DNA from 4 places in the Pseudomonas vanderleydeniana genome. Region 2 is predicted to be linked to each of the others. Evidence: predicted binding sites of a transcription regulator. Region 2 holds the regulator's gene; each other region holds the start of a gene.

Region 1 (5,883 bases), 3.3 Mb from region 2:
AATGGGCCCGACCGCGTCCGTGCTCGACCGCCATCAGGCGGGCCAGTGGTACCCGGAAGCGGTAGCCGTAGCGCAGGTCGCGAGCAGTGACCACGTGCTCGCTGCTGTAGCTGGCCTTGTCGATCGGGTTGCCGCCCGTGAGGGCATCGAAGCCGCAGAAACGCAGGAGGATGCGGTCACCCTCTTTCATGTTGCGGTACGGGGCGATGTGTACCACCGTGCCTTCCGGGTCCTTGCGCGGGTCGACCACGTTGAGCACGCTGGCGCCACTGAACACCGGCTCCATCAGCCCTTCCTCGCCGCCTGGCAACTGGATCTGGAAGATCACCGCGACCAACTGCTTGGGGGAGTAGGACGTGTTGGGATTGTCTTCGCGGGTCACGGTGTACTGCACGCGGATATCCACCCCGCAGCCCTGCTCGACGATCAGGCTGTTCGGCACGTTGATCACCAGGTAGCAGCCGCTGTCGACGTCCTGCTGGTTGATCGGACGAACCAGGGGCTGCTGCGCCTTGCCCCAGAACAGGTTGATCCGGTCACCGGCCCGGAAGGCGTCGCGCCAGCCGATGACGACGTCGGCGGACAGGTGCGCGCTGTCTTCGTCCAGGTAGTTGTCCATGCTCTGGGCTGTCGGGTTCTTGCTCTTGACCACCGGTACGGCCAGGGCCTCGTTGACCAGGGTCTTTGGAGTCGGGTCCTGGGGGCCGGGCAGTTGCAAAAAAACGTCGAGTGCCAGGTCCGGGGAGACGAAGATCTCGCCGTTGCGGCAGACCTGGTAGTTGACCCGGGCTGGGCCATCGCCGTGGCGGGAGATGGACAGGTAGGTGACCATGACGTTGAGCAGCAATGGCTTGCCCAGTTCATGGGCACTGATCATCCGTTTGCCGCCGACCGGTTCACCGTTCCACAGCACGCGGATTTCGTCACCGATGGCAACGTGGTCGTAGGTGGGTACGGCGATCTTTACGCCCAGGCGTGCGTGCAGGTCATGCACCTGGCCATTCTCGATCTTCAGGGGCACGGGGGCTGCCAGGTTGGCCGGCAAGTGCTGCAGTTGCAGTTTGAGCGTCACCGGCTGCGAACGCACCGAGATATTGCCGGCCCGGTCTCGAACGCTGTAGCTGACGGCGAATTCGCCATGGCCCAGTTGTTCGAGGAAGTTGCGGTCGACGCTGAGCCGGACCTTGTCGGTGCCCACTTCATCGGCCTGGACCGTATGCGAGGGGCCCGCGTGTTCGCCCCAGTAACTTTGTATGACATCACCCCATTTCATGTCGAAGTAGCCTGGGATAATGGCGGTGAGTTGGTTTCCCAACTCGACCAACTCGCTGTTGGTCAGGCCGTCGAGGGCTATACTCGGAAGTATCACGGCGGCAAGTAGCTGACCTCCAGCAGGGGTGCGGTCGATAATCAATTGTGTAGGGTACGAGAGAGTCGATTCTGCATTGATGGTGTTGACGGCGATGTATTGCAGATTGTTTTTACCTTCTGTCGATAGTAACTGTTCCGGCAAGAGTAATGTAATTTGATCGCCAGTCTGGTAAGGCTCCATGGATACGGGCGTTCCTACCAGCTCGCCATTCCAGAGCAACTGACAGGTTTCTTCCGGTTGAAGGTAATTCCACAGGGTGATGGTGACTTCCAGAGGTTGGCTCAGTGCGGCAACCTGCAGCAGGCCATCCTCTGGAGCCGCTACTGCAACGACGGGGGCTTGTAGTGAAGTTTGCGGTTTTTGAATCTCCAAGTCCTTCATTAGGATAATCCTTTTATCTGATTGAGTGTTGTCAGGCATTTCCCACGATCAGACGCGTTACAGGTTTTTGAGAGTTATGCGCCGATGCGTGTGTTCTTGGCAAGTAAGGCATTCAAGTCTGAATGGGTGTTTGCTGACTGTGCGATATATTGCCAAGTACTCAACGAATATTAAGTCTCGGGTGTTGTCAAGAGCTTTGGGTTTTTTGTTTGTTGTTCTTGTTTTCTGTAAGTTTAAAGTTTTATTTTTTGCGGAAACTTCTTACTTTCAAGCAGGAAAAGTTTGTTTTTCAGGCAATAAAAAACCCGATGCCTGGCGGTCATCGGGTTTGTTCTACGCGCGTTGAACTCAGCGGTTGAAACGCTCCACCAGCGAGTATTGCGTATGCGCCGTGTGGGTCAGTTCCTCGCTCAGTTGCGCCGAGTTGTGCGCCTGCTCCGAGGTCTGGTCCGCCAGTTGCGCGATGGTGCTGATGTTGCGGCTGATCTCCTCGGCCACCGAGCTCTGCTCTTCAGTGGCGGCGGCGATCTGGGTGGTCATGTCGGTGATGTTGGCCACTGCCTCGCTGATACCCACCAGCGCCGCGTCGGCCTCCAGCACCCGTGCCACGCCTTCCTGGGCCTGGCGATGGCCAGCGTCCATGGTTTGCACGGCGTTGTTGGCGGTCTGCTGCAGCTTGGCGATCAGCGCATGGATCTGTCCGGTGGACTCGCTGGTGCGTTGCGCCAGTTGGCGCACCTCGTCGGCGACCACCGCGAAGCCACGGCCCATCTCCCCGGCGCGTGCCGCTTCGATGGCGGCGTTCAGCGCCAGCAGGTTGGTCTGGTCGGCGATACCCTTGATCACATCGACCACGCCACCGATCTCGTCGCTGTCCTTGGCCAGTTGGGTCACGGTACCGCCGGTTTCACCGACCACCACCGACAGTCGCTCGATGGCTTCGCGGGTTTCCCCGGCAATGTCGCGGCCGCGGCTGGTCAGGCGGTTGGCTTCCTGGGTGGCGTCGGCCGTGCGCTGGACATGGCTGGCGACTTCCTGGGTGGTGGCCGCCATCTGGTTGACGGCGGTCGCCACCTGTTCGGTTTCCTGGCGCTGGCGGTCGAGGCCGCTGGAGCTCTTCTGCGCCAGGTCGTCGGACTGCCGGGCCTGGGCGTTGAGGTGCTCGGCGGTATCCTGCAGACGGGTCAGGCAGGTTTTCAGGCGCGCTTCCTGGCTGAGGATCGACATCTCCAGGCGGGCCTGGGCACCGCGGCTGTCGGTGTACATCTGGGCGATCAGCGGGTCCGAGGTGGTCTGCTCGGCCAGGCGCAGCAGGCGCTTGAGGCCACGTTGCTGCCAGCTCAGGCCAAGCAGGCCGAGCGGTACCGACACCAGGGCGGCGAGGCCGAAGCCCCAGTGGGAATTGAGCCAGACGCCGATCAGGAAACTGACCTGGCTGACCAGGATGAACGGCAGCCAGTCCTGCACGATCGGCAGCCACTTGTCCCGGCGCGGAATCGCTGTCTTGCCCTGGTTGATGCGCTGGTACAGCGCCTCGGCCCGGCGGACCTGCTCGGCGGTCGGCTTGACCCGCACCGATTCGTAGCCAACCACCTGGCTGCCTTCAAAGACGGGGGTGACATAGGCGTTGACCCAGTAATGGTCACCGCTCTTGCAGCGATTCTTGACAATGCCCATCCATGGCAGGCCTTGTTTCAGAGTGTTCCACATGTGCGCAAACACCGCCGTCGGAACGTCCGGATGCCGCACCAGGTTGTGCGGGGAACCGATCAGTTCGTCACGGGAGAACCCACTGATTTCGACGAAGGCGTCGTTGCAGTAGGTGATCACGCCTTTGGCATTGGTAGTGGAAATCAACCGTTGCTGAGCGGGAAAGGTGCGTTCACGTTGGGTAATGGGTTGGTTATTACGCATGGTTTTTCAATCCGCAAGGCTTTGACAGGTTTTCGGCATGACAGGGGAAATGTTAAATATATTTTTCAACTTTCATGACCGTTTCATATTTGGCTCTTGCGTACTCGCACTCGTCCTTGAATACGAGTCGAACACGCCGGAAATTAACGAGTTCAGCCGCTCGCCCGGCTTTTATAGAACAAAAGTACCAGTTGGTACTTTCGTTCTTGTTATCACGGTTGCAACATCGGATAAGTAAAGAATACGAAGTGCACGGTATTAAGCGCGACATGGGCCAGGATGGCCGCGGCCAGTCCGCCGAAGCGATAGGCCAGACCATAGCCGACACCGGCCAGTGTCGCCAGCAGCACCCACTGCCAGCCCGCACCGACGTGCGCCAGCCCGAAGGTCAGCGAGGCGCCCAGCAAGGCCAGGGTTTGCCCCCGTGGCAATGACCGGAGGCAGCGGCTCAGGCCGCCCTGAATGTAACCCCGGAACAGCACCTCTTCGACCAGGCTCACCAGCAGCAGGTTGTTCAACAGCCACCACCCGCTCTGTTCGGGCCATTTCGGCGCCCAGTCGACGATGCCCAACAGGCAGGCGCTGCCCAGGGCGAGCAGCGCGGTCATGGCCCAGGCGCTGGTGGCGCTGACCAGCACGCGCCCCGGTGAGTGGCGGTTGACCAGCCAGGGACAGACCAGCAGCAGCCAGAAGCCGATCAGCGGCTTGTCCAGATTGAGGTACATCGTGAAGGGCACGGCATCGGCAGTCAGGCGCGTGGCGGCGATCACCCGGCCGTTCTGGAAGCCCGGCAGCCAGTGCAGGGCCAGGGCAATGGCCGTCAGCACGAACAGGCCGTGGCCCAGATAACGACCCACGCGGCTGCGGGGCTGCAGGGCGGCGGCGGCACTGACCAGCAGCAGGGCGAAGGCGAACAGGCTGGGCAGGCCCAGTTGGCCGACACTCAAGGCCAGCGCATAACCCAGGGAAAGCAGGGCCAGATAAGGCCAGGGCAGGGCGGACATGCAACTCCTTGTCTATACAGGCGGTCAGGGCGGTGCATGATAACCCGACCCCCAGTCTCCCTGACCAATGAAAAAACACTGGCCAGGCCAGTGTTTTTCCAGATGTTGCCGTCGCTGTCCTCAGGCGGCGATCAGTTGTCGCAGCACATAATGCAGGATGCCCCCCGACTTGAAGTACTCGACCTCATTGAGCGTATCGATGCGGCACAGCACCTCGACCTTGCGTGAGTTGCCCTGCTCATCCTTGATGACCAGGGTGAGCTTCATCCGCGGTTGCAGTTCGACGCCGCCCAGGCCCTCGATGTCCAGGGTCTCCTTGCCGGTCAGTTGCAGGCTCTTGCGGTTCTGTCCGGCCGGGAACTGCAGCGGCAGCACACCCATGCCCACCAGGTTGGAACGGTGGATACGCTCGAAACTCTCGGCGATCACGGCCCTGACCCCCAACAGGTTGGTGCCCTTGGCGGCCCAGTCGCGGCTGGAGCCGGTGCCGTACTCCTGGCCGGCGATCACCACCAGGGGCGTGCCTTCTGCCTGGTAGCGCATGGCAGCATCGTAGATCGCCAGCTTTTCCCCCGAGGGCACGTGCAGGGTATTGCCGCCTTCCTCGCCGCCAAGCATCTCGTTGCGGATACGGATGTTGGCGAAAGTGCCGCGCATCATCACTTCATGGTTGCCGCGACGTGAACCGTAGGAATTGAAATCCCTCGGCTCCACGCCCTGTTCGCGCAAGTAGCGTCCGGCCGGGCTGTCGACCTTGATGTTGCCGGCGGGGGAGATGTGGTCGGTGGTCACCGAATCGCCCAGCAGTGCCAGCACTCGCGTATCCCGGATATCCTCGATCACCGGCAGCGGGCCGGCGATGTCGTCGAAGAACGGCGGGTGCTGGATGTAGGTCGAGTCCGGCTGCCAGGCATAGGTGGCGGCCTGCGGCACCTTGATCGCCTGCCATTGGGCGTCACCGGCGAACACCTCGGCATACTCCTTGTGGAACATCGCGGTGTCGACCCGGGCCACGGCGTCGGCGATCTCCTTCTGGCTCGGCCAGATATCGCGCAGGTACACCGGCTGGCCATCGCTGCCGGTACCCAGTGGTTCCTGGCTCAGGTCGATACGGACGCTGCCGGCCAGGGCGTAGGCCACCACCAGCGGTGGCGAGGCCAGCCAGTTGGTCTTGACCAGTGGGTGCACCCGGCCCTCGAAGTTGCGGTTGCC
Region 2 (5,883 bases):
ACCTTGACTACCATAAACACTCCGTTAGGCGCGGCGGCGGGCTCATGCCCTACCGCCGTGCCAGAATCAAATACGCCGTGCCGCGTAACGCTTGAGCATGCTCGGCACATCGAGAATCAGTGCGATGCGACCGTCACCGGTGATGGTGGCGCCCGACATGCCCGGGGTTCCCTGAAGCATCTTGCCCAGCGGCTTGATTACCACTTCCTCCTGGCCGACCAATTGATCGACGACAAAGCCGATGCGTTGGGTGCCAACGGAAAGGATCACCACGTGGCCCTCGCGCTGCTCTTCATGAGCTGCGGAACTGACCAGCCAGCGCTTGAGATAGAACAGCGGCAACGCCTTGTCCCGCACGATCACCACCTCCTGGCCGTCGACCACGTTGGTACGCGACAGGTCGAGGTGGAAGATCTCGTTGACGTTGACCAACGGGAAGGCGAAGGCCTGGTTGCCGAGCATGACCATCAGGGTCGGCATGATCGCCAGGGTCAGCGGGACCTTGATGACGATCTTCGAGCCCTTGCCCTTGGTCGAGTAGATATTGATGGTGCCGTTGAGCTGGGCGATCTTGGTCTTCACCACGTCCATGCCGACGCCACGGCCGGACACGTCGGAGATCTCGGTCTTGGTCGAGAAACCCGGGGCGAAGATCAGGTTGAAGCAGTCGGTCTCGCTCAGGCGATCCGCCGCATCCTTGTCCATCAGGCCCTTCTTCACGGCGATGCTGCGCAGCACGTCGGCGTCCATGCCCTTGCCGTCATCGGAGATCGACAGCAGGATGTGGTCGCCTTCCTGTTCGGCCGACAGGACCACACGGCCACTGCGCGGCTTGCCCATCGCCTCGCGGTCGGCCGGCTCTTCGATACCGTGGTCGACCGAGTTGCGCACCAAGTGGACCAGCGGGTCGGCCAGTGCCTCGACGAGGTTCTTGTCGAGGTCGGTTTCCTCACCCACCAGTTCCAGATTGATCTCTTTCTTCAACTGCCGGGCCAGGTCGCGAACCAGGCGCGGGAAGCGGCCGAAGACTTTCTTGATCGGCTGCATGCGGGTCTTCATCACCGCGGTCTGCAGGTCGGCAGTCACCACGTCGAGGTTGGACACCGCCTTGGACATGGCTTCGTCGCCGCTGTTCAGGCCCAGGCGGACCAGGCGGTTACGCACCAGCACCAGTTCGCCGACCATGTTCATGATCTCGTCCAGGCGCGCGGTATCGACCCGCACGGTGGTTTCCGCTTCGCTGGCCGCTGGCTTGTCGCCAGCGCCTCCCGCGGCTGGCGCTGGCGCGCGGGCCGGAGCCGGTGCAGCAGGCGCCGACGCGGCGGCCGGAGCTGGCGCCGCCTTGGCAGCTGGCGCGGGTGTTGCGGCAGCGGCGGCTGGCGCCTTGGCCGCCGGTGCGGCGGCCGGAGCGGCGGCAGCAGGCTTGGCCGCCACGGGAGCAGCGGCGGTCGCCGTCGCTGCCACGTCGGTGAACTTGCCCTTGCCATGCAGTTCGTCGAGCAGGGATTCGAATTCCTGGTCGGTGATCAGGTCACTGCCGGAGGCTCCTGTCACTTCCGCAGCCTGGGCGGCGGCAGCTGCAGTATCGATGCCTTCGACCTTGAAGGTCCCCTTGCCGTGCAACTGATCGAGCAGGGCTTCAAATTCGTCGTCGGTAATGTCGCCATTGTCAGGCTGTTCGGCGGCGGCATCGCCAGCCGGTGCCTGGGCCGAAGCGGCTACGGCATCGGGCGCGAACTGGCCCTTGCCGTGCAGCTGGTCGAGCAGCGACTCGAACTCGGCATCGGTAATTTCATCGCTCTCGGCCTCGCCTTCGGCGGCTGGCGCAGGCGCCTCGGCACCCCCGAGCGAGTCGAGCAACTGTTCGAATTCATTGTCGGTAATATCACCGGACGGGGTTTCAGCCACAGGCTCGACCACCGGTTCCGGCTCGGGCTCAGGTGCGGCAACCTCGGCCACCGGCGCCGGCGCGGATTCGGCTCCGGCGGGCTCGGCCAGGCGCGACAGGGCTGCCAGCAGCTCCGGCGTCGCCGGGGTGATCGCGCTGCGCTCACGGACCTGGCCAAACATGCCGTTGACCGCGTCGAGCGCTTCCAGGACCACGTCCATCAGCTCGGCGTCAACGCGACGCTCACCCTTGCGCAGGATGTCGAACACGTTCTCGGCGATGTGACAGCACTCCACCAGCTCGTTGAGCTGGAGGAAGCCGGCGCCCCCTTTTACAGTGTGAAAACCGCGAAAAATGGCATTGAGCAGGTCAGCATCGTCCGGTCGGCTTTCCAGCTCGACCAGTTGTTCGGACAGTTGCTCAAGAATCTCGCCGGCCTCAACCAGGAAATCCTGAAGGATCTCTTCATCGGCGCCGAAGCTCATGTGTATGGGTGCTCCTAGAATCCAAGGCTGGAAAGCAAATCGTCGACATCGTCCTGGCCGGACACAACGTCTTCACGTTTATCGGCATGAATCTGCGGACCTTCACCCTTTTCCATTTGTTTTTGTGGATCTTTTTGCGCAAGGATCGCTTCACGGTCATGTTCGATGCCGGCAAAGCGATCCACATGGCTGGCCATCAACACCAGCTTGAGCAGGTTGCTCTCGACCTCGGTGACCATCTGCGTGACACGCTTGATCACCTGGCCGGTCAGGTCCTGATAATCCTGGGCCAACAGGATATCGTTGAGTTCGCTCGAAACGGCCTGGGTTTCCTGCTCGCTACGCGTCAGGAAACTGTCGACACGCCGGGCCAGGGCACGGAATTCCTCGGCACCGACCTCGCGCCGCATGAACCGTCCCCAGTCGGCGCTCAGCGCCTTGGCCTCGTCATTCAGGCCATTGATCCGGGGGGTCGCACTCTCCACCAGGTCCATGGTGCGGTTGGCCGCGGCCTCGGTGAGCCTGACCACATAGGACAGGCGCTCGGTGGCATCGGTGATCTGCGAAACTTCCTCGGCCTGCGGCATGGTGGGATCGATCTGGAAATTGACGATCGCACTGTGCAGCTCGCGGGTCAGCTTGCCGACTTCCAGGTACAAGCCGCGGTCACGGGCCTGGTTCAGCTCATGGATCATTTGCACGGCGTCGCCGAAGCGGCCTTTCTCAAGGCTTTCGACCAGCTCACGAGCATGTTTTTTCAGGGTCGATTCAAAATCGCCCAGAGAGGATTCGTAGTGCTCCATAGCGCCCCCGTGGCGGACTTCATCAACCGATGCGTTCGAAGATCTTCTCGATCTTCTCTTTCAACGCCTGGGCCGTGAATGGTTTGACCACATAGCCGTTCACACCGGCCTGTGCGGCCTCGATGATCTGCTCGCGCTTGGCCTCGGCCGTCACCATCAGGACCGGCAGGTGCTTGAGCTTCTCGTCGGCACGTACGTGGCGCAGCAGATCGATGCCGGTCATGCCGGGCATGTTCCAGTCGGTGACCAGAAAGTCGATGCTGCCACTGTTCAGAACCGGAATGGCGGTAGTACCGTCATCGGCCTCGACAGTGTTGGTGAACCCGAGGTCACGCAACAGGTTCTTGATGATCCGCCGCATCGTTGAAAAGTCATCAACGATGAGGATTTTCATGTTCTTGTTCAATTCGACCTCCAAGCAGTCTTAAACGCGTTTCAGCACCTGGACGCGCTGTTAAATCAATTCGGCACAACACTCGACAAGGCTCTGTACCCTACTGCATGGAAACCACAACCGGCCGAGCCGCCGATACACCGTCACACGCTGCATCGGTCTCGTTCGCAGTGTCCCCACACACTGCCCCGTCAACGCGCTCGCCACTCTCCCAAACGCCCCCGCAAACGGGCTGCGCACTGGCTATGCAACTGGCTGACCCGTGACTCGCTGACCCCCAGGACCTCACCGATTTCCTTGAGGTTCAGCTCCTCGTCGTAGTACAGCGACAACACCAGCCGCTCACGCTCCGGCAAATTGGCAATCGCGTCCGCCAGTGCGGCCTGGAAGCGCTCATCCTCCAGATCGCGCGACGGTTCGAGATGAGCGCTCGCGCCATCCTCATGCAACCCTTCATGCTCGCCGTCCTGCAACAGGTCGTCGAAACTGAACAGGCGGCTGCCCAAGGTATCGTTCAAAATCCCGTAATAATCATCGAGACTCAACTGGAGTTCGGCTGCAACTTCATGATCTTTAGCGTCGCGACCGGTTTTCGCTTCAATTGCCCGGATTGCGTCGCTGACCATGCGGGTGTTGCGGTGTACCGAACGGGGTGCCCAGTCGCCCTTGCGGACCTCATCGAGCATCGCGCCACGGATGCGGATACCGGCATAGGTCTCGAAACTCGCACCCTTGCCCGAGTCGTATTTGGTCGAGACTTCGAGCAGGCCGATCATCCCGGCCTGGATCAGATCCTCGACCTGGACACTGGCCGGCAGCCTGGCCAGCAGGTGATAGGCGATACGCTTGACCAGCGGTGCGTAGCGCTCGATCAGTTCATACTGGCTGTCACGCGACGATTTGGAATACATGCGATAGCCACTTGCAGTCATAGCACGGGTCCCGCACTCGTTTGAAGTACCAGACGTTCGACGAAAAATTCCAGGTGCCCACGTGGGTTGGCGGGCAACGGCCAGGTGTCGACCTTCTGCGCGATGGCCTTGAACGCCAGAGCACATTTCGAACGCGGGAATGCCTCGTAGACCGCACGCTGCTTTTGCACGGCCTTGCGAACGCATTCATCGTAGGGAACGGCGCCGACGTATTGTAGGGCCACGTCAAGGAAGCGGTCCGTGACCTTGGTCAACTTGGCGAACAGGTTGCGGCCTTCCTGCGGGCTCTGGGCCATGTTGGCCAGCACGCGAAAACGGTTCATGCCGTAGTCGCGGTTGAGCAGCTTGATCAGCGCATAGGCGTCGGTGATCGAAGTCGGTTCGTCGCAGACCACCAGCAGCACTTCCTGGGCCGCACGCACGAAGCTGACTACCGAGTCACCAATACCCGCGGCGGTGTCGATCACCAGCACGTCGAGGTTGTCGCCGATATCGCTGAATGCCTGGATCAGGCCGGCATGCTGGGCCGGATTCAGGTTGACCATGGTCTGGGTGCCGGACGCCGCCGGCACGATACGGATTCCGCCAGGACCCTGCAGCAGCACATCGCGCAGCTCGCAGCGCCCTTCGATCACATCGGCCAGGGTCCGCTTCGGGGTCAGCCCCAGCAGAACGTCGACATTCGCCAGGCCCAGGTCGGCGTCCAGCAGCATGACGCGCCGGCCCAGCTCGGCCAGGGCCAGGGACAAGTTCACTGACACGTTAGTCTTCCCGACGCCACCCTTGCCGCCGGTCACCGCAATCACCTGTACGGGATGCATGCTACCCATGTTCTCTTCTTACCTTGTCTCGCGTAGACGGAAGGCCACATAACTGGCTGCGCGCTCCCGAAGGAAACTAATGCCTGGCAGACCATCGATGTAGATGCGTTGCAACGTCTTCATGGTTACCTCACCCCACTCGCTTGGAGGGGCTGTGGTAGATGTCAGCGAACATATCGGCCATGGCCTCTTCGCTGGGTTCTTCCTGCATTTGCACGCTGACCGCGCGGCTCACCAACTGGTGGCGACGAGGCAAATGCAGATCGTCCGGGATGCGTGGGCCATCGGTCAGGTAGGCCACCGGCAGTTCATGGCTGATGGCCAGGCTCAACACTTCGCCGAGGCTTGCCGTCTCGTCCAGCTTGGTCAGGATGCATCCGGCCAGGCCACAGCGCTTGTAGCTGTGGTAGGCGGCGGTGAGCACCTGCTTCTGGCTGGTGGTCGCCAGCACCAGGTAATTCTTCGCCTTGATCCCGCGGCCGGCCAGGCTTTCCAGCTGCATGCGCAAGGCCGGGTCACTGGCCTGCAGGCCAGCGGTATCGATCAGCACCACGCGCTTG
Region 3 (5,883 bases), 1.7 Mb from region 2:
CCGTACCCCAAACCGACACAGGTGGTTAGGTAGAGAATACCAAGGCGCTTGAGAGAACTCGGGTGAAGGAACTAGGCAAAATGGCACCGTAACTTCGGGAGAAGGTGCGCCGGTGAGGGTGAAGGACTTGCTCCGTAAGCCCATGCCGGTCGAAGATACCAGGCCGCTGCGACTGTTTATTAAAAACACAGCACTCTGCAAACACGAAAGTGGACGTATAGGGTGTGACGCCTGCCCGGTGCCGGAAGGTTAATTGATGGGGTTAGCGAAAGCGAAGCTCTTGATCGAAGCCCCGGTAAACGGCGGCCGTAACTATAACGGTCCTAAGGTAGCGAAATTCCTTGTCGGGTAAGTTCCGACCTGCACGAATGGCGTAACGATGGCGGCGCTGTCTCCACCCGAGAGACTCAGTGAAATTGAAATCGCTGTGAAGATGCAGTGTATCCGCGGCTAGACGGAAAGACCCCGTGAACCTTTACTATAGCTTTGCACTGGACTTTGAATTTGCTTGTGTAGGATAGGTGGGAGGCTTTGAAGCGTGAACGCCAGTTTGCGTGGAGCCATTCTTGAAATACCACCCTGGCAACTTTGAGGTTCTAACTCAGGTCCGTTATCCGGATCGAGGACAGTGTATGGTGGGTAGTTTGACTGGGGCGGTCTCCTCCTAAAGAGTAACGGAGGAGTACGAAGGTGCGCTCAGACCGGTCGGAAATCGGTCGCAGAGTATAAAGGCAAAAGCGCGCTTGACTGCGAGACAGACACGTCGAGCAGGTACGAAAGTAGGTCTTAGTGATCCGGTGGTTCTGTATGGAAGGGCCATCGCTCAACGGATAAAAGGTACTCCGGGGATAACAGGCTGATACCGCCCAAGAGTTCATATCGACGGCGGTGTTTGGCACCTCGATGTCGGCTCATCACATCCTGGGGCTGAAGCCGGTCCCAAGGGTATGGCTGTTCGCCATTTAAAGTGGTACGCGAGCTGGGTTTAGAACGTCGTGAGACAGTTCGGTCCCTATCTGCCGTGGACGTTTGAGATTTGAGAGGGGCTGCTCCTAGTACGAGAGGACCGGAGTGGACGAACCTCTGGTGTTCGGTTGTCACGCCAGTGGCATTGCCGGGTAGCTATGTTCGGAAAAGATAACCGCTGAAAGCATCTAAGCGGGAAACTTGCCTCAAGATGAGATCTCACTGGAACCTTGAGTTCCTGAAGGGCCGTCGAAGACTACGACGTTGATAGGTGGGGTGTGTAAGCGCTGTGAGGCGTTGAGCTAACCCATACTAATTGCCCGTGAGGCTTGACCATATAACACCCAAGCAATTTGCGAAACGAAGCAGATTGCGGTGTATGAAGACGAAGTGAACCGAAAGTTTGCCACGCACAAAGCACCGAAGACTGTCACATACCCGATTCGCTGGAGCGTTGCCCAAACAACGAGCCGGCTACAGAATTTCTTGACGACCATAGAGCATTGGAACCACCTGATCCCATCCCGAACTCAGAAGTGAAACGATGCATCGCCGATGGTAGTGTGGGGTTTCCCCATGTGAGAGTAGGTCATCGTCAAGATTAAATTCCGAAACCCCAATTGCGAAAGCAGTTGGGGTTTTGTCTTTTTATAGAAGTTCCTCATTTCGCTGGAGCGTTGCCCAGGCAACGAGCTGGCTACAGAATTTCTTGACGACCATAGAGCATTGGAACCACCTGATCCCATCCCGAACTCAGAAGTGAAACGATGCATCGCCGATGGTAGTGTGGGGTTTCCCCATGTGAGAGTAGGTCATCGTCAAGATTGAATTCCGAAACCCCTATCTGCGCAGGCAGGTAGGGGTTTTGTCTTTCAGGCCTGTCCTCTCTGGACATCTCCCGCCTGTCCCCCGTATTTTGCCCTGAGCTAGGCGCACAAGATCAGCACGGGATCTCACCCTCTCGTCGGCGAACCGCGACATTTGCGAGAAGGCCATTAAGTTTTCCGCCGATGGTGCCGACAAGAGGATGAGTCGTGCGTGCACCAAAGTGGAGCACCCATGGACGGTCATACCAGTTGCATGAAGGACTGTCGCATCGTGTACGCACCCCCAACCTTCGGCATGAGAAGCTCCGTGAAATGAACCTGAAATTCAGCCATAAAATTCTACTGGCCGCCTCCGGTGTCGTGGTTCTGGCGTTTGCGCTGTTCACCTTCTACAACGACTACCTGCAACGCAGCACCATTCGACAGAACCTCGAATCCTCGGTCCAGCAGGCGGGCGACCTGACCGCGAGCAGCGTGCAGAACTGGCTGAGCGGGCGAATCCTGGTACTGGAGAACCTCGCCCAGAACATTGCCCACCAGGGCAGCAAGGCCGATTACCCGGGCCTGGTGGACCAGCCGGCCTTCACCTCGAACTTCCAGTTCACCTACGTCGGCCAGACCGATGGCACCTTCACCCAGCGTCCCGACGCGAAGATGCCGGATGGCTACGACCCACGCCAGCGTCCCTGGTACAAGGCCGCCGTGGCGGCTGACAAGACCATGCTCACCCCACCCTACATGGCTTCGGTCGGTGGCCTGGTGGTGACCATCGCCATGCCGGTGAAGAGCAGCGGTCAGCTGCTCGGTGTGGTCGGTGGCGACCTGAGCCTGGAAACCCTGGTGAAGATCATCAACTCGGTGGACTTCGGCGGGATCGGCCAGGCCTTCCTGGTCAGCGGTGATGGCCAGGTGATCGTCAGCCCGGACAAGGACCAGGTGATGAAGAACCTGAAGGACATCTATCCGGGTTCCGCCCCGCGCATCGCCAAGGGCATCCAGGAAGTCACCCTGAACGGCCAGGAACGTATCCTGTCGTTCACCCCGGTGGTCGGCCTGCCATCGGCTGACTGGTACATCGGCCTGTCCATCGACAAGGACAAGGCCTATGCGCCACTGAGCAAGTTCCGCACCTCGGCGCTGATCGCGATGTTCATCGCCGTGGCCGCCATCGCCGTGCTGCTGACCCTGCTGATCCAGGTGCTGATGCGTCCGCTGACCACCATGGGCCGCGCCATGCAGGATATCGCCCAGGGCGAGGGCGACCTGACCCGTCGCCTGCACATCGTTCACAAGGACGAGTTCGGCGAGCTGGCGGGTTCCTTCAACCAGTTCGTCGAGCGGATTCATGCCTCGATCGCCGAAGTGTCCTCGGCCACGCGCCAGGTGCACGACCTGTCCCAGCGGGTGATGAACTCGTCGAACGCCTCGATCATCGGCTCGGACGAGCAGAGTGCGCGGACCAACAGCGTCGCCGCCGCGATCAACCAGTTGGGTGCCGCCACCCAGGAAATCGCCCGCAACGCCGCCGATGCCTCGGAGCACGCCAGTGGCGCCAGCGAGCAGGCCGATGATGGTCGCCAGGTGGTAGAGCGGACCATCCAGGCCATGACCGAGCTGTCGCAGAAGATCAGCCTGTCCTGCACCCAGATCGAGACCCTGAACGCCAGCACCGACAACATCGGGCACATCCTCGATGTGATCAAGGGCATCTCCCAGCAGACCAACCTGCTGGCCCTCAACGCCGCCATCGAGGCGGCCCGTGCGGGTGAAGCCGGGCGTGGTTTCGCCGTGGTCGCCGACGAAGTCCGCAACCTGGCGCACCGTACCCAGGAGTCGGCGGAAGAGATCCACAAGATGATCACCTCGCTGCAGGTTGGCTCCCGCGAGGCGGTGACGACCATGAACGCCAGCCAGGTCTCCAGCGAGGAAAGCGTCGAGGTCGCCAACCAGGCCGGTGCGCGCCTGGTCAGCGTGACCCAGCGGATCGGCGAGATCGATGGCATGAACCAGTCGGTCGCGGCCGCCACCGAAGAGCAGACGGCGGTGGTGGAAGCCCTCAACATGGACATCAGCCAGATCAACCTGCTGAACCAGCAGGGCGTGGCCAATCTCAACGAAACGCTGAAGGATTGCGATGCCCTGTCGCAGCAGGCGGGTCGCCTGAAGCAGCTGGTCGACAGCTTCAAGATCTGAGGGCTGAGACATCCCCCCGGCGAGGTTGCTGGGGCGGTGTCTCAGAGGGTCTGTTCGCGGGCAAGCCCGGCTCCTACAGACTTGTGTCGTATGCAGCGTTGCTGAATGACGCCAAAGTGTAGGAGCCGGGCTTGCGCGTGAACCACCGTACCGCCCTCTCCTTCAACTCAACAACGTCCGCACATTCGCCATCGCCTCATCGGCGAACTCTTGGATGAAGCGCCGGAACCCCGGCATGTCCTGCGCACTGGCCGCCACCGGCTCGGCAATGATCGTCCACGTCGCGCGGCAACGCTCTGGCGAGAGTGCCTCGACGCTCATCATCGCCCACAGCTGGCCGACGCCGAGGGTGTTGTAGAGCGTGGTCCAGGTCATGCACATCGCCTGCTCGTTGCGGCTGTTGAGCTGTTCGACCACCAGGTGCCCATCCTGGAACGACTTCTTGCGCAGCGCGCCCACGCCCTCACCGATCATCTCGATCTGCGAAAGCGCCGGGACGAACCTGGCAAAGCCGGCAAAGTCACCGACCAGGGCCCAGGCGCTGGCGGCGGCCCCGGGGATCTCGACCGTGGACGTCACTGCCTGGCCTTGGGGGTTGCGAATCAGGGTATCGGGTTGCGGGGAATGCATGATGTGCTCCGGGTGGTTGGGGTGAATCAGATGAATCGGATCTGCCTGAGGTAGTCGCAGCCCTTGCGCAGCAACGCCGCACTCTTGACCGGATAGGGCTCGCCCATGCGCCGTACGCCGGCCTCGGCCTGCCCGTGCTCGATGGCCGAGATGTCGCCGATGTCCTCCTCGAAACCGTTGAGATAGAAACCCAGGACTTCGAACAGCGCGTTGTCGCGGTCGACCCGCTGCAGCTGTCGCTGCCAGTCGGCCACGCTGACCAGCTGGAAGTCGTGCCCGGCCTCGCGGAACGCCGCCATATAGTCATGCCAGCTCAGTGGCTGCGGGTTGTGCAGGTTGAACACCCCGCCCGTGCCCGGCAGGCAGCAGCTTTGCCGGGCGATGAAGCGCGCGAGGAAGTCCACCGGCATCAGGTCGAAGTTGAGCGCCAGAGCCGGCACCTGGCCCAACTGCAGCGAGCCCTTGAGCATCAGCAGCAGGCGGTTGCGATGCGGCTGGCAGACGCCGTTGCGGCTGTTGAAGGCAATGTTGCCGGGGCGATAGAGATTGACCCACGCACCCTGTTCGCGGGCCCGCTGGACAATCCGCTCACCGACCCACTTGGACAGGTTGTAGCCGTTCCTGATGTAGATCGGCGGCGTCTCGGCCGCAGGCTGCTCCAGCACCCGGCCCTGGTCGCTGATACGGCTGCAGGCGGACAGGCTGGAGATGAAGTTGAACACCTTCTTGCTCCGCCCCTCGCACAGGCGCAGGCATTCGAACAGCGGGCCGACGTTGTCGGGCGCCAGGGCCTCGTAGTCGAGAACGTGATTGACGTGGGCGGCGTTGTGGATCAGCACGCCGAACTCGCGGTCGATCCGCTCGTAGACATCGGCGGCCAGCCCTAGGCGAGGCTGGCGGATGTCCGCCGGGTAGACCCGCACCCGGCCCAGGTCCAGATGCTCCAGGCGGTTGTTGCGCAGCGCCCGGGCAAAACGCTCGGCCGCGGATTCGCCGGCACTGTCGCGGACCAGGCAGGCGACCTCGCGGACACCGGCGGCGAGCAGGGCCTCGACCAGGTGCACGCCGACGAAGCTGTTGGCACCGGTCAGCAGTACCTTGCCGCGGTCACCGGCACGCTGCGCCGGTAGTGGCTGCCAGTCCAACTCGCGTGCGGCATCGGTGAAAACCTGCGGGCTCAATGCGCCATTGGCCGATTCGCCCCTGACCAGGATCGCCAGTCGGCACAGGGTCGGTTGCTCGATGAAGCGGTTGATGGAGATGCCAT
Region 4 (5,883 bases), 1.2 Mb from region 2:
CCAGTGAAAGCGGATCGCCAGGAGGCGCAGCAGGAACCCGCCGAACAGCGTGATCAGAATCGCCTGCTCGCTGGGTAACTGCCAGTAGGTGCAACCCAGGAAGCACCAGGCGGCGGCGAAGGAGACGCTGGCATAGAGTTCACGGCGGAATACCAGGGGGATGTCATTGCAGAAGATATCCCGCAACACGCCACCGAATACGCCGGTAATCACCCCGCTGACCGAGGCCACCATCAGGCCCTGTCCCATTTCCAGGGCCGTCATGCAGCCGATCAGGGTGAAGGCCACCAGGCCCAGCGCATCGAGCACCAGGAACAGCGAACGCAGGTGGCGCATCAGCGGGGCGATGAACACCGTCACCAGGGCCGCGACCGACGTCAGCACCAGGTATTCCGGGTGCTTGACCCAGGTCAGCGGGTAATGCCCCAGCAACACGTCGCGCACCGAGCCACCGCCCAGAGCGGTGACGCAGGCGATCAGCACCACGCCGAACCAGTCCATGCCGCGTCGTCCGGCCGACAGCGCCCCGGTCATGGCTTCAGCGGTAATGGCGACGAGGTAGAGCATCAGCAGCATGATGGCGATCCGGGCAGGAGAAGCCGCGCAGTCTACTCATTTGCCCGGCGCACCAAAAGAGCGCAACCGCCGGGCCAGTCACTCCGGGGCCCACTGATCACCGCAGGAGCCTCCCGCGACCGCTCAGAACTTGATGAAGTGCTTGCGGTAGTGCTGCAGCTCGGCGATCGACTCGCGGATGTCGTCCAGTGCCAGGTGGGTACTGCCCTTCTGGAAGCTGTCACGCACTTGCGGTGCCCAGCGTGCCGCCAGTTCCTTCAGGGTCGAGACATCCAGGTTGCGGTAGTGGAAATAGCGTTCCAGGGATTTCATGTGCCGGGCCAGGAAGCGGCGATCCTGGCAGATGCTGTTGCCACAGATCGGCGACTTGCCCTTCGGCACCCACTGCTCCAGGAAGGCAATGGTCTGCGCCTCGGCCTCGGCCATGCTGATGCGGCTCTCACGCACGCGCTGGGTCAGGCCCGAACCGCCGTGCTGGCGAGTGTTCCACTCATCCATGCCGGCAAGAATCTCGTCGCTCTGGTGGATGGCGATCACCGGGCCTTCGGCCAGGGTGTTGAGATCGCTGTCGGTGACGATGGTGGCCATTTCGATGATGACATCGGTGTCCGGGTCGAGACCGGTCATCTCCAGGTCGATCCAGATCAGGTTCTGTGGATTTTGCATAGCTTGACTCCTCGGCATAGCCGCACAGTTTAGCGCAGGCTGTGGCTGCCGGGCGTGCTAAACTCGCGACCGCTTGACCCTCCCCGACGATTCGACCACACGGAACACCCATGGCCAAACGCCAGCTCAACCGCCGCCAAAACTGGCGCATCGAAAAGATCCAGGGCGAACGCGCCGCACGCGCCGCCAAACGCGAGTCACAGGCCGTGGAAGCACTGGAGGGCGGTGACCTGGGACCCGAACAGACCGGCCTGGTGATTGCGCACTTCGGCGTGCAGGTCGAGGTCGAGGCCCTGGAGGGGGAACTCAAGGGCCAGGTATTCCGCTGCCACCTGCGGGCCAACCTGCCCGCCCTGGTGACCGGCGACCAGGTGGTCTGGCGCCCTGGCAACCAGGGCATCGGCGTGATCGTCGCGCAACTGCCGCGCACCACCGAGCTCAAGCGCCCGGACAGCCGCGGCCAGCTCAAGCCGGTGGCCGCCAACGTCGACATGATCGTGATCGTCTTCGCGCCGCTGCCCGAGCCCCATGCCAACCTGATCGACCGCTACCTGGTGGCCGCCGAACACGCCGGTATCCGTCCGCTGCTGCTGTTGAACAAGTTCGACCTGATCGACGAGCACAACGCACCGGCCCTCAATGCCCTGCTGGCGGTCTATCGGCAACTGGGTTACCCGCTGCTGGAGGTCTCGGCTCATCACGGCAATGGCATGGAGCAGCTTCAACAGCAGCTGGACGGGCGCATCAGTGTGTTCGTCGGCCAATCCGGGGTTGGCAAGTCGTCGCTGGTCAACAGCCTGCTGCCCGAGGTGGAAACTCGTGTGGGTCCGCTCTCCGAGCTGTCCGGCCAGGGCACCCACACCACCACCACCGCGCGCCTGTTCCACTTCCCGGGCGGTGGTGAACTGATCGACTCGCCGGGGATTCGCGAATTCGGCCTGGGCCATGTCAGCCGCGCCGACGTCGAGGCCGGCTTCATCGAATTCAATGACCTGATCGGCACCTGCCGCTTCCGCGACTGCAAGCACGACCGCGAGCCCGGCTGCGCCCTGCTCAAGGCCCTGGAAGACGGGCGCATCCAGCAGCAGCGGATGAACAGCTACCGCTCGATCATCGCCAGCCTGCCGCAAGATACCTACTGAACAACTGACGAACACGAAAAGGCCGCGATCATCGCGGCCTTTTCGTCTGGCTCAGGAGCCGGTCTTGGGCTTGCCGGTCTCGTCCATCTTCAACACGCCATCCTCGAAGATGTTCAAGCGCTGCCGAACCTCATGGGCCGGCAGTGGCTGCTTGTCCGCCGGCAACGCATTCGGGTCGGCCGGAGCCGCATTCGAGGCCCCCGGCGCACCTGGGGCCGCGCCATCCGGCTTGGCTTCATCCGCACCCTGCTCACCCTCGATGGCTTTCTGGGCCTTCTTGGTCAGCACGACGATGTCGATACGGCGGTTGACCGGGTTGAACGGATCGGCCTTGTCGAACAGTGCCGAGGAGGCATAACCGACCACCCGCGCCACTTGCGAGTCCGGATAGCTACCAGCCACCAGGGCCCGGCGTGCGGCGTTGGCGCGGTTGGCCGACAGCTCCCAGTTGCCGAAGTCGCCGGTGCCCGAGTATGGCTTGGCATCGGTATGGCCGCTGATGCTGACCTTGTTCGGCACCGCCTTGATGGTGTCGGCCATCGCCAGCAGGATGTCCTCGAAGTAAGGCTTCAGGCGCGCACTGCCGGAGTCGAACATCGGCCGGTTCTCCGCGTCCATGATCTGGATGCGCAGGCCGTCCGGGGTGATCTCGAACAGGATCTGGTCCTTGAACTTCTGCAACTGCGGACTTTCATCGACCTTGTTCTGCAACTCCTGCAGCAGCAGCTCCAGGCGCTCCTTCTCGACCTGCTCGGCCATGCCTTCGACCTGGTCGGTGTCGACCGTGACCTTGTCCGGCTGTGGCTGGGACTTCACTTCCGGATTGAGCGTCTTGTCCGGTGCCAGCGTCGGTGAACCACCCAGGTCGATAATGTAGGGCGTGCCGCTCTCGGAGAAACCGATCGGATCCTTGAAGTAGCCGGCGATGGCGATCTTCTGTTCCGGGGTCGCGGTGGACATCAGCCACAACACCAGGAAGAACGCCATCATCGCCGTTGCGAAGTCGGCAAAGGCGATTTTCCAGGCACCGCCGTGGTGCCCGCCGCCAAAGCGCTTGACGCGCTTGATGATGATCGGCTGATTATTCTCCATGACTCAGCGACCGCGAACCGCTTGTTCCAGCTCGGCGAAGCTCGGCCGGTGCTTCGGATAGAGCACCTTGCGCCCGAACTCCACGGCCAGCGACGGTGGCATGCCGGAGGCCGAGGCGACCAGGGAAGCCTTGATCGCCTCGTAGACGTTCACCTCTTCCTTGGCATCATGGGCCAGGCACTGCGCCAGTGGACCGAAGAAACCGTAGGCCGCGAGAATACCGAAGAAGGTACCGACCAGTGCCGCACCCACGTGCAGACCGATGGACTTCTGGTCGCCGTCGCCCAAAGACGCCATGGTTACCACGATACCCAGTACCGCCGCGACGATACCGAAACCGGGCATGCCGTCGGCAATACCGGTCACGGCATGGGAGGGATGCTCGAGCTCTTCCTTCATGCTCAGCAGCTCCATGTCGAACAGGCCTTCCAGCTCATGGGGAGCCATGTTGCCGGAGGACATGATGCGCAGGTAATCGCAGATGAACGCGGTCATGCGCTCATCCTTCAGGACCGCCGGGTACTTGGCGAAAATCGGGCTGGCGGCGGCATCCTCGATGTCGCCCTCGATCGCCATCATGCCCTCGCGGCGGCTCTTGTTGAGGATCTCGTAGATCAGCCCCAGCACTTCCATGTAGAAAGCGTGGCTGAAGCGCGAACCGAACATGCTCAGGGCTTTCTTGACCACGTGCATGGTCATGTAGCCCGGGTTGGACTGCAGGAAAGCACCCAACGCCGCACCGCCGATGATCATCACCTCGAAAGGCTGGATGAGCGCGGCGATCTTGCCGTGGGAGAGCACGTACCCGCCGAGCACGCTCGCGAATACGACAATGATGCCGATGATTTTAGCCATAGAATGAGAGTACTTGTTGAGTCGGGTTCAAGGTCATATTCGGAAGTTAGTAAATCTCTTCTTCTACTTATCGGCGAAACTGCGCCAGACTATAGCCAGTTCAGGCGAAAAGCCAGAAAACCGGCAGTGCATGGCCTCGGCAGCAGGGCCTGCGCGGCGCCACCAGGCCCACCCGGGCGCACCTACGATGATGATCGCGTTCAATCATGACGAATGAAACGGCTGTGTCCAGTGCAAGACCGAAAACCCTGCAAGGCTGGACCAAGCTGCTGCAGGGCGTACGCCTGCCTGTCCCGCAGGACAGTCATGACCGCGTCTGCCGGGCCATTGCCGACAGCCGCAGCTCGCTACGCGATATCGCCGAGCTCATGCAGGATAGCCCAGCCCTGGCGCTGAGCGTGATCTGCGAAGCCAACCACCACACCCAGGGCAGCATGACGGAGCCGGCCGAGAACCTCGAGGTCGCCATCAATCGTCTCGGCCTCAAGCGCACCGGGGAACTGCTCGAACGCCTGCCCGCGCGGCTGCCGGAAGACATCCCGATCGCCCTGCGGCAGTTGCAACTGATCAGCCAGCACGCCAGCCAGCAGGCCAACGGCCTGTTCGCCGCACGCCTGGCCCGGCTCTGGCAGGACATCCACTGGGGCAGCCTGCTGTTCCTCGCACCGCTGTGGCCACTGGCGCTGACCCATCCCAAGCTGCTCGAAGCCTGGGAGCTGCGCGTCCTGCACAAGCACGAGCCTGCCGCCAAGGTCGAACGGGAGCTGTTCGGTGTTCGCCTGCTGGAACTGTGCCTGGCCATGGCGGAGTTCTGGCGCCTGCCGATGTGGGTGACCCAGGGCTATCAATTGTTGCTGAATGAAAGCAAAACCCTGGTCCGGGCATTGCGCATTGCCCGCGACAGCGAAAACCCGCTGCATCAGCAACAGCAACTGGATGCCGACCCGGAGCTGCAGCGCTGGCTGAACCAGCCCGCCAACACCGTGCTGCTGGCCAACGGCCTGGCCGTGGCGGCACAGCAGGCCTGGGACAGTCCGCACTGCCTGCGCTGGCAGTACCTGTCGAGCCTGTACCTGCAGCAACCGATGAGCGAGTTGCAGCAGCAGATCCACCAGCAGGCGGCCCAGAGCGCCAACCAGCATTCGATGCAGGACCTGTGGCACCCCGCCGAAGCCCTGATCTGGCCCTGGCATGCGCGCCGCACTCACGCCGACCAGCAGCCCGCCGCCGCCCCGACCGCCGAGGCGATGGGCGCCTGGCGCAAGCACTGCGCCCAGTTGCTGGCCACCCCCAGCCGTTTCACCAATGCCATGCACCTGACCACCGTGGCCCGCGATGCCCTGGCGGCCTGTGGCCTGCGCCGGGTGATGATCCTGATGACCGACCGTAGCCGCAGCGCCCTGCGAGTCCACCAGACCGCCGGCCTGCCTGCGGAATCGAGCCACCTGACCCTCCAGGTGGCCCAGAGCACGCTCCTGCAGCGCCTGATGAGCCAGCCGACGCAGCTTCGCCTGTCGCCGGAAAACGCTCCGCAGTTCCTCGCCCTGCTGCC

The links. Region 2 encodes FliA, which starts transcription of late flagellar genes. Its sites were predicted from a motif close to CTAAAGTTTNNNNNNNNNNNGCCGNTAA; they were not measured.
Region 1: the regulator FliA is predicted to act here: its motif matches at 3,697-3,724, upstream of HU752_RS23750 (methyl-accepting chemotaxis protein).
Region 3: the regulator FliA is predicted to act here: its motif matches at 1,962-1,989, upstream of HU752_RS01665 (methyl-accepting chemotaxis protein).
Region 4: the regulator FliA is predicted to act here: its motif matches at 4,399-4,426, upstream of motA (flagellar motor stator protein MotA).

The regions. Positions count from the first base shown of each region.
Region 1 is NZ_CP077093.1:5,327,895-5,333,777, reverse strand. Features, by position in the region: gene HU752_RS23755 (hypothetical protein) at 1-1,273, opposite strand, end outside; gene HU752_RS23750 (methyl-accepting chemotaxis protein) at 2,102-3,667, opposite strand; gene HU752_RS23745 (CPBP family intramembrane glutamic endopeptidase) at 3,880-4,671, opposite strand; gene acnA (aconitate hydratase AcnA) at 4,792-5,883, opposite strand, start outside.
Region 2 is NZ_CP077093.1:2,042,107-2,047,989, reverse strand. Features, by position in the region: gene HU752_RS09260 (protein-glutamate methylesterase/protein-glutamine glutaminase) at 1-14, opposite strand, end outside; gene HU752_RS09255 (chemotaxis protein CheA) at 67-2,373, opposite strand; gene HU752_RS09250 (protein phosphatase CheZ) at 2,388-3,176, opposite strand; gene HU752_RS09245 (chemotaxis response regulator CheY) at 3,199-3,570, opposite strand; gene fliA (RNA polymerase sigma factor FliA) at 3,762-4,502, opposite strand; gene fleN (flagellar synthesis regulator FleN) at 4,499-5,332, opposite strand; gene flhF (flagellar biosynthesis GTPase FlhF) at 5,454-5,883, opposite strand, start outside.
Region 3 is NZ_CP077093.1:357,473-363,355, forward strand. Features, by position in the region: rRNA gene HU752_RS01650 (23S ribosomal RNA) at 1-1,303, shown strand, start outside; rRNA gene rrf (5S ribosomal RNA) at 1,452-1,567, shown strand; rRNA gene rrf (5S ribosomal RNA) at 1,675-1,790, shown strand; gene HU752_RS01665 (methyl-accepting chemotaxis protein) at 2,106-3,986, shown strand; gene HU752_RS01670 (SRPBCC family protein) at 4,149-4,616, opposite strand; gene HU752_RS01675 (amino acid adenylation domain-containing protein) at 4,643-5,883, opposite strand, start outside.
Region 4 is NZ_CP077093.1:809,579-815,461, reverse strand. Features, by position in the region: gene HU752_RS03585 (trimeric intracellular cation channel family protein) at 1-579, opposite strand, end outside; gene orn (oligoribonuclease) at 700-1,242, opposite strand; gene rsgA (small ribosomal subunit biogenesis GTPase RsgA) at 1,353-2,384, shown strand; gene motB (flagellar motor protein MotB) at 2,436-3,476, opposite strand; gene motA (flagellar motor stator protein MotA) at 3,480-4,331, opposite strand; gene HU752_RS03560 (HDOD domain-containing protein) at 4,538-5,883, shown strand, end outside.